Herpetosiphon gulosus: one gene and its partner. The protein of the gene in region 1 interacts with the protein of each later gene in a pairwise test. Links are inferred from orthologs where the notes say so. Each region holds a gene or a part of one and is shown in the gene's direction. Other genes may lie near its edges.

Region 1 (5,374 bases):
AGTCAAAACGAAGGTTGGAATCAACACCGCCACCATCAACAGGGTTAATCCATACATTAAGGTTAAGCCGCGATGGCGCAGAATCATGCTGAAGCCGCTGCGAAAATCGTGCCACATGCTGGCTTGATCCTCAGCAGCTTGGCGAGTTTGGGGAACTTTATAGAACAGTAATGGCGTAATTGCCAGCAGCGCGGTGACCACATCGATCATCAACGCGCCTTCTAATGAGAATAAACTCATCGCCAATGCACCAAGTGGAGCCGCCGCCACACTCATCAAGCCCAAAATAATCTGGTTCATGCCAGCCGCCCGAGTTAGCCAATCGGGCGGCACAAGTTGGCTGGTGCTGGCGGTTGCGGCAGGGCTTTGAAAGGCCTGCATCGTGCTGCGCAAAAACATCAGCGTGTAAATATGCCAAAGCTGAATCTGCTCAGTCGTAAAAAGCACAATCAAAATAATCATGCTAATCGCTGAAATTAGGTCACTGCTAATCATAATGAGGCGGCGATTCCAGCGGTCGGCGATAATGCCGCCGATTGGCCCAAATACTGCTTGCGGCAACAAGGCCATCATTCCAGCGATTGATAAGGCGTGGGCCGTACCGACAGTTTGGGTGATCCACCAAATTAATACAAATTGGGTCAGAGCACTCCCAACCAACGAGCTAGCTTGGCCCAGCCAAATGGCAAAAAAGCGTGGCTTCCAAACAATCTGGCTCCAGTTCTCGATTGGGTTGGTCGTTGTGGATGTGAGCGTATCAAGGCTCATAGGTTAACCTCAATAATTCATCGTAAAGCGCCTGTTGGGCCGCCGCTGAAATAATTGGCAAGCCGATTAATTCGCTGAACCATAGGCTATCGCAGGCCAGTTGAATGGTGAGCGAACGTCCAAGCGTTAAGCCATCGTCAGCAGGTGCTGGAGTAGTTTGCACGTAGGTTTCGCGCCAATAATCAAATAACTCAGGATAGATGGCGACCACTCGCCGCACCGCATGCAGCATTTGAATATCTTCCGGCGGCTGGCTGAAGCTAGCATGCACGTAGGCTCGACACCAATAACCTACTACCTCAGGCGATTGTTTAGCCAATTCTCCGGCTAAACATGTTTCCCACGCCTGTTTGGCGAGATCCAGCAAGCCCTGAAATAAGCTCTCCTTGGTTGGAAAGTGATGCAGCAAGCCGCCTTTGCTCACGCTGGCTTCTTTGGCAATCGCTTCGAGGGTTACGTTGGCCGCACCATCACGCATAATGACGGCAATTAAGGCATGCAAAAGCTTGGCTTTGGTGGCTTGGGGATCTTTCTTGGTCATGCAAAACTCCAAACCGTCCAGATAGACGGTATAATACCGTCCAGACAGACGGTTGTCAAGATAGTATTTATGATTAGTATAGGGTTTATACAGGTATTCTCGATTTTGAATCTATACGTTTCGCCACCCTTCCGTCCCTCCGCCGGAGGAAAACGCAGGGGTTTTCATCCCCCTCCACCCCCTAAGTGACAATTTGTGGTATGGCATAGCTGCTGCAATTTATCAGAAATAGTATTTTGATTATGCATAAACCTCAATCAATAACACGATTTTAGCGCATGGCTGAGCCTTTACGTTTGATCGTGGAAGCGTTACACTTAAACTAAATGCTGATTTTTGGACGTGTTTGTGAGGATGCAATGGAGCAATTGCTGACGCGAGTTGATCATCTGGGCTTGGCTGTGCACGATCTTGAGCAAGCGATTGCCAGTTATCGCCAGCAACTCGCCCTTGACGCTTGGGAAATTATCGAGATGCCGGAACGGCATATGCGGGTGGCGGTGGGCCAGGTTGGCGCTACATTACTTGAATTGATCGCCCCAACCAGCCCTGATGCCGCCTTTGCCAAATTTTTGGCTGAGCGCGGCGAGGGTATTCATCATGTGGCCTACACTGTCGAAAATATTGATCATGTTTTAGAATATTTGCAAGCCCAAGGTGTGCGCTTGATCGATCAACAAGCGCGGCCTGGAATTCATGGAACTCGGATTGCCTTTATTCACCCCAAAGCCTTGCATGGAGTGTTAACTGAATTGGTCGAACATCCCAAGGCAGCAGTCTAACGCAGTGTGCTAACATAGTGCGTCATGATGGCCTATTTAAGCAACGAATAGGCTCAAGCTTATGTTACAATGACAAACCAATCAGGATTTTTGGGGCAATGTCGCCTCATTTTTTGTTCTAAGCTTTTAGGAGGTCGCTGGTGACTAACAGCTTGACGATCACCGATAATCGTACTGGGAAAACTTACGAATTGCCCATCGTCGATGGCACCATCCGCGCCCTCGACTTACGTCAGATCAAAGCAGATGCCGAAGATTTTGGGCTGATGACCCACGACCCAGGCTTCAATAACACCTCATCATGCCGTAGCTCAATTACCTATATCGACGGCGACGCTGGGATTCTGCGCTATCGCGGCTACCCAATTGAGCAATTGGCTGATAGCAGTAGCTACCTCGAAACCGCCTACTTGATTCTCAATGGGGAACTGCCAACCAAACCGCAACTTGATGCATGGGTTCATGAAATTACCCATCGCACAATGGTGCATGAAAACATTAAGAAGTTGATGGATGGCTTTCACTTTGATGCGCACCCCATGGGGATGTTGATTAGCACCTTGAGTGCAATGTCAACCTTCTATCCTCAAGCCAAAAACATCAAAGATCCAGCGATGCGCCGTTTGCAGATTGCTCGTTTGATCGCCAAAGTGCCAACGATCTCAGCCTACGCCTATCGCAAACGCATGGGCTTGCCCTATGTTTACCCCGATAATTCGTTGAGCTATACTGGCAACTTCTTGAAGATGATGTTCCAAAGAGCTGATCCATACATTCCAGACCCAATTATGGAAAAGGCCTTGGATGTTTTGTTCGTTTTGCATGCCGACCACGAGCAAAATTGTGGCACGAATGCCATGCGCTCAGTTGGTAGCTCAAACGTCGATCCTTATTCAGCAATGGCTGGGGCAGCCGCAGCCTTGTATGGCCCGCTGCATGGTGGTGCAAACGAGCAAGTGCTGCGCATGTTGCAAGAAATCGGTTCCGCCAGCAATGTTGCCGATTACATCCGCCGCGTCAAGAATCGTGAAGTCTTGTTGATGGGCTTCGGCCACCGTGTCTACAAGAACTATGATCCTCGCGCTGCGATCGTCAAGCAGCTGGCCTACGATGTATTTGAAGTCGTTGGGCGCAACCCAATGATCGACATTGCCTTGGAACTTGAAAAGATTGCGCTCGAAGACGATTATTTTGTCTCACGCAAGCTCTACCCCAATGTCGATTTCTACACGGGCATTATTTACCAAGCAATGAAATTCCCTGTTGATATGTTTCCAGTGTTGTTTGCCATTCCTCGCACGGTCGGTTGGTTGGCCCAGTGGGATGAAATGCACAACGACAAGGAAACTTCAATTGCTCGCCCACGCCAGATCTACACTGGTTACGATGCTCGCGATTTCGTCCCAGTCGAAAAACGCGGCTAAATGTGCGCTTGAACACGGTGATCGTAACGCCCGCTTGGAGTTTGCTCCAGCGGGCGTTCGTTGGTTGACCCACCAATTTAGCCGAAAAATAAGTAGTTAAGTTTGTTAAGCGTCGTGCTAAACCATGCTATGATAGCCGCCTAGTTATTTAGATGTGTGAGGTGGTATGCGCTGGATTATGACTAAGATGAAGTGGATTATGCTGGTTTCTGGGTTATTGACCTGCTCAATGATCATGGCGGCAATTGATCCCCAATCGGCCTTGCAATCGACCTTTGGCGAGACCATGAGCGGGCCATTGGTCGAAGTCGTGGTGCGTAATTGGGGCGCGTTGATTACGTTGATTGGGATTTTATTGTTGTATGGTGCTTGGAATGTGGCTCAGCGTCCATTGATTTTGCTGATTGCTGGCAGCAGCAAATTGGTGTTTATCGGCCTGGTTTTGGCCCAAGGTTCGCGTTATCTCAGCCAACAAGCAGGCATCGCCATCGCTATCGATAGCGTGATGGTGATTCTTTTTGGAATCTATTTGTTGGGTGTGCGGCAAAATAAGATTGTAAATTAGGGAATTTTATTAGGATAGAATATTGGCATATCGATATAAATTAAATTCCATGAGAAACTGCATTATATCGATATGCTATATTTAATTATTGTTTATTATCAAGTAACAGGAATTGAAAATTTTCTCTTTCATGTTCAATGCTTTCTATGCCTTTTATATTTATATAAGTTAATAATATATCAATAGCTAGGTTTTTTATTTTTTCGACGGAATTTTTATTCATAGGAGTTATTCCATGTGCATATATACTAACATTTCTTGTTTCTGATACGCCTATTACCCTTTTGGATTGAAATTTTTGATTATTTTTCATTAATTCACTTCCAGCCGCCTCTAATAAACAATAAGAATCAACAAGCGATAGATTTTTTGGTAAATTACTTATAGAACGCTTGGTGTATTCTGATTTTATTCGAATAAAATCATTTTTTAATTCTTCTGGATTATTTGACAAAGTTTCGTAATTAGGATTGCTTCTATCAAAGTTTTCAGAAATATCTTTTAATGCATTATCAAAAATGCTCTCTATTGTTCTATAGTATAAGAGAGCTGATATATCATTTTGATTATTTTTCTCATACCTTTCTGCAGTAAAAAAGAAATTCCATAATAGTTTCAATCTATTATTTTGATGTAATAAATCGATAGTGGTCATTTGATTTTGTAATATATTTAAATCTATATTGAATTTTGTGACAAATAGATTAGAGAATTGTAATATTTGATTGAATAATTCTTTTGATATAGAAAATGCTTCATTAAAATTGAAAGTATTCCATAAATAATAAAACCTTGATAACTTGGAACATATCTCAGCTATTCTTGGATTATTCATTTTTTTTACTGGATTGAATGAATAATTCTTCACTGACATCATATTTTCCTTCATTAAAGAACATAGATGCCCTTTCTAGATCAATATTACCAAACACATCTATTGATAGTCGTAATGGATTTGTTACTAGATGTATATATGTTGATTCAGGTTTTGGCTTTCTGAAGCTTGGCATATACTCTTTATAATCAATATATAGTTGATCTATATCTAGTAAGCCAGCGGCAACGGCTAATGCACCCCCCATAGTTTTTTTTCCACCAGTTAATTCTATTGCAATCTTTTCATCTTTATCAAACCGGTTAATAGATACCTCTAACGCACGATATATATCGATTGAAGGATCTTCTATAAAAACCTCATGATAAAAGTTACCTATGGGTATAGATGTATATTTTACTACATCATCAAGAAATCTTTCAGTTTCTTTAGTATGCAAAACGATTAATTTTTTAGGTT
Region 2 (4,455 bases), on another replicon or contig:
GACTAACCGGACGCACAATTGCGGTTGGCATAAAAATTGCTATCCTCCTTGGCTACTTCTAAAGATCCACGTATGTACCACAGGCAGTCGTTCTACGATGGTTTACCGTATAATAACAATAGCATTCGCATGTTTGCCAGCACCACGTGTTGGCCAAGCACCAACCTAGGAGGGGTTGCGCCATGGAATTTCGAATGGGTATGTCGCCGGAGGCGCTAGCACAACAAGCCATGTCAACCAAAGCCTCGCCCGCTTTGATTGCACTTAACAATATGCTGGTGCTTTCAACCCACGAATTGCAACAATTGATCCAACAAGAGCTTGAGGAGAATCCCGCTTTAGAGAATGTTGACCTAGAGCCAGATGAAACTTGCTCGCGTTGTGGCCGCCCCTTGATTGAGATGCTCTGTTTATACTGCGTTCACGAAGATCAGCGCTTGGCCGAGGCTGAACGTGGCGATTATACCGCTGCTGGCGAAGACGATGAATTTGATCCTTTAATGATGGTGGCAACTCCTGCCCAACTCAGTGAGGTGTTGCTACGCGATTTACGCGCTTCGTTGCCTGAGCAAGATTATTTTATCGCTGAATATTTGGTTGGCTGTTTGGATGACCAAGGTTTTCTTGATGCCAATACTGCCGATATTGCTGCAACCCTGACGATCGACGAAGAACGGGTGATTGTAGTGTTGCTCAAATTGCAAGATATTGCCCCAGTTGGAGTTGGGGCGCGTGATGTGCAAGAATGTTTGTTGTTGCAGTTGCGCCGTTTAGCTGAAGAAGATGTACATCATCCCTATGTTGAACGGGTAATCACCGAATTTTGGAATGATTTGGCGGAGCATCGTTATGGGGCAATTGCCCAAGCATTAAACGCCGAATACGATGATGTGGTTGGAGTGCGCGAGTTTATTCGTGAACATTTGCGCCCCTATCCGTTAGCGCTTAGTGGCGAAGGTTCAGCCCGCACCAACTATATTATGCCCGATGTGATTATTCGTGAGAACGAAGGCAAGCTCGAAGCTGAAGTGCTGATGTCGGATCGCAGCTTTTTGCGGATTAATCCGCTATATCAATCGTTAGTCAAACGAGGCCGCGAAGCTGAAGCGGAAATGTCTTCCGAAGATCGCGATCATCTTAGTCAATATGTAGCACGTGCTCAAATGTTCCTGACCAACATTCGCCAACGCCGCGAAACCATCCGCCGGATTAGTGAGTTTTTGATTGAAACCCAAGAAGATTTCTTGCGCCAAGGCGTGCGTTTCCTGCGGCCAATGACTCGTGCCGAGGTTGCTGATGGCATTGGGGTGCACGAATCAACTGTGAGCCGTGCGACCGCCAACAAATATGTCCAATTGCCCAATCGCTCGGTGATTCCGTTCAGCCATTTCTTCACGGCCTCGTTGAATGTCAAGGATGTGCTGTTAGAATTGGTGCAAAATGAAGTGCGTCCGCTCACCGACCAAGAGTTGGTTGAATTGTTGGCTGAACGTGGCTTTGATGTAGCGCGGCGCACGATTGCCAAATATCGTAATCAATTGAATATTTTGCCCTCAACCTTGCGCTAAGCAGGGGTTCAGGGAAAGGCTGTGTGATGCAACGTTGGCGACATTGGCTCGAATGGTTGGTGCTCGGCGGATTAAGTGTATTAATTGCCCGTTTGATGTTGCGGTTGTTCGCGGCCAACCCTGAACAGCCGTTTACCCAAATTGTGCTGTGGTTGAGCCAAGGCTTAGTTTGGCCGTTGGCATGGCTTGATCAAGCGCAACCAACGACAGGTGTGCGTTTCGAGCGTGGCACGTTCTTGCTTATTATGCTTGGACTGATCGGGATGGGCATTTGGCAGTTGCGCCAAGCACGGAGAACTAACCATGGAATGGAGTAGCTTCTTTCGGATTGTCGGTTGGACGATCGCCATTGCTGGTGGCTTGGGCTTGGCGGGCCTAGCCTTGATTTGGTATCGACTTAAAAGCCTGAATGTGCCTGATGGCGCTTCCTATCGCGAAACGATGCTGCGTGTGCCGCTCAGTTTGGTGATTGTGCTTGATCTGCTGGATTTGGCGTTTGATGTGTTTGCTGCGCCAATTTCGTGGATTGTGCTGAGCCATTTCAATTTGCAAGGCTTACGCCGCGTGAGCGTGGTCGAGGCTTTGATTCCAGGCACGCAGGTTATTCCGTGGATGACCGTGAGTTGGTTTGCGGTACGGCTGTTTGATCGCTATGCCCAACCAGATGAAAGTGTTGAGCCATGAGCAATGAGGCCACTTTGAAGATTAGCCTAATTATAAATCCGGCTTCGGGTACGTCTGAGCAAGGTGCTTTGCTACTCGAAACGCTCGCCCCAATGAGCGGCGTGACCATCTTAACGACCGATGCTGCTGGTGAGGGCGAACGTTTGGCGCGGCAAGCAGTCGCTGAGGGGGCAGAATTAGTCGTGGCGGCTGGCGGTGATGGCACGATCAACGAGGTTGTCAAAGGCTTACTCGAAGCCGAACGGCGGGTGCCATTGGGCATCATTCCGCTGGGCACTGGCAACGATTTGGCGCGTACTTTGGCCTTGCCAACCGATCCATTAGAAGCATGGAAATTGATTTTGGTTGGCGAACGGCGCAAGCTTGACGTAATCGAGATTCGCACACCTCGCGAATTGCATTATGCCTTGAATGTATCGGCGGGCGGCTTTAGCGGCCAACTCAACGAAGCCATGTCGAGTGAAGTTAAATCGGCATGGGGGCCGTTGGCTTATTTGCGAGGAGCCTTGGGTGTTTTGCCCGATTTGACTAGCTATCGCACCACGATTCAATACGATGATCAAGCGCCTGAGCAAGTTGATGCGCTGAATATTATTATTGCCAATGGCCGAACCGCTGCGGCTGGGGTGCAAGTTGCTCCATTCGCCAACCCCGAAGATGGCTTGCTCGATGTGGTGATTGTGCATTATGGCTCAATTATGCAATTGGCGGGAGCGGCGGCACGCTTATTGGTCAATGGTAATTATCTGAATAGCGAGTTGGTTGAGTTGCGGCGGGCCAAAAAAGTGCAAGTTATCTCCGATCCCGAAATTTGGTTCAACGCCGATGGCGAATTAATTACCAACGAGCCGATTGTATTCGAGGCACTGCCGCAAGCCTTGGAAGTGGTGGTGGGTGCTGAGTATCAAGCAGTAATTGAGGATTCAGGGGCGAGGAGTCAGGGGTCAGGGATTAGCGATTAGGGTTGCTAAGATATTCCTGAACCCTAGCCCCTAGTTGTAATGGTTTATCGCGTTAACAACGGCCAGCATGCCCTCACCCCCTGACCCCCTCTCCCGCACGCCGTGGGCGAGGGGCTGGGGGTGAGGGAACGAGCACTGGTTGCCAACCCAATGAACCCTAGCCCCTAGTCGCTGGCCCCTCGATAAAAGGAGTCTTACTATGAGTGACGATTTACGTGATGAACTGCGCGAGTTAGCAGGTTATCGCAATGAAGAAAGTGATATTTTGGGTGTTTTCAATGCTGATGAAATTGAACAAACCCAAGATTTTACCGTGACCGATATTGAACAAGGCGAAACCGAAGCTTACGCCGATTTGAGCGAACCCTTCGAGTCGCTTGATGAATTAACCAGCGAAAACCTACGCGAAGGCGAAACCGACGATGTGATGGAGGCAATCCAAGAAGGTCTAAGTTATGTGCCACCAATCGACGACCCTTTAAATTTTGATGCTGCGGAGTAGGAACGAGGCTATGGGCTTATGACATCCTAAATCAGTTTGTGATGTGAGGCTCATAGCCATTATTCCTCTGTGCTTCTACATTACTGGCGGATGCCTGATTTCTAACAACTAATCCCAATCCCTCCTTATTCAACCAAACGCCCAGCAACACTATATTCTTGATGATTGAAGGCCGTCTGTACTTGCTCACTGGCAGTGGGAATTAATTGGGTATCCAGTTGCAATCGAAGTCGATCATGTTCATCGCGATAGGGCTTGACCACAATCGTACGCTGCCAGAGCGGATCAGTCGCGGGATAATCGCTGCGTTGATGGGCTCCACGGCTTTCGGGGCGCATCAAGGCTGCCAAAATTGTCGCTTCTGCAGTTAACAACATCGATTGTAAATCTAAAGTTGCGGCTATATCAGCAGCACCAACTGAGCGTTGTTGAGACTGAAACCGCAGCGTATTTAGTTGATCAAGGCTGGCTTCGAGGGTTTGTTCGTTGCGTACCACGCCAGCGCCATGCCAAACCACTTGTTGTAATTGGTCGATTAGGCTGCGTTGGAAGGCTCCTGATTGTTGACTAGCCCAAGCCAAACGCTCAGCGGCTGCTTGCATTTGGGCTTCGTGCAGGCTTTGTTTGCTGTGGTGACGCACATATTCGGCGGCATGTTGGCCCGCAATTCGCCCAAATACCAAAATTTCGGCCAAACTATTGCCGCCTAGCCGATTAGCCCCGTGCACGCCAGCCGTAA

Evidence for each region. Proteins that work in one complex are often made in the same cells at the same time.
Region 2: the proteins of ABEB26_RS04695 (region 1) and ABEB26_RS18450 interact in binary tests that used the Escherichia coli proteins (3 or more experiments, as listed by UniProt). The link is inferred for Herpetosiphon gulosus from one-to-one orthologs.

What each region holds. Positions count from the first base shown.
Region 1 is NZ_BAABRU010000003.1:180,615-185,988, reverse strand. What follows is about bases 1,531-4,373. They hold ABEB26_RS04695 (citrate synthase), read left to right. Parts: upstream 1,531-2,231; coding sequence 2,232-3,515; downstream 3,516-4,373. Other genes in these bases: ABEB26_RS04685 (hypothetical protein), read right to left, coding at 4,166-4,373; ABEB26_RS04690 (hypothetical protein), read left to right, coding at 3,694-4,080; mce (methylmalonyl-CoA epimerase), read left to right, coding at 1,669-2,091. Also shown: ABEB26_RS04710 (MFS transporter), read right to left, coding at 1-768; ABEB26_RS04705 (TetR/AcrR family transcriptional regulator), read right to left, coding at 758-1,309; more of ABEB26_RS04685, read right to left, coding at 4,374-4,957; ABEB26_RS04680 (hypothetical protein), read right to left, coding at 4,908-5,374.
Region 2 is NZ_BAABRU010000014.1:3,496-7,950, forward strand. Bases 1,289-4,231 are described here. They hold ABEB26_RS18450 (diacylglycerol/lipid kinase family protein), read left to right. Parts: upstream 1,289-2,248; coding sequence 2,249-3,214; downstream 3,215-4,231. Other genes in these bases: rpoN (RNA polymerase factor sigma-54), read left to right, coding at 1,289-1,568; ABEB26_RS18440 (hypothetical protein), read left to right, coding at 1,595-1,885; ABEB26_RS18445 (hypothetical protein), read left to right, coding at 1,872-2,252; ABEB26_RS18455 (hypothetical protein), read left to right, coding at 3,414-3,716; ABEB26_RS18460 (FAD-binding protein), read right to left, coding at 3,842-4,231. In the rest of the region: ABEB26_RS18430 (dimethylarginine dimethylaminohydrolase family protein), read right to left, coding at 1-31; more of rpoN, read left to right, coding at 183-1,288; more of ABEB26_RS18460, read right to left, coding at 4,232-4,455. UniProt on the Escherichia coli protein: In vitro phosphorylates phosphatidylglycerol but not diacylglycerol; the in vivo substrate is unknown.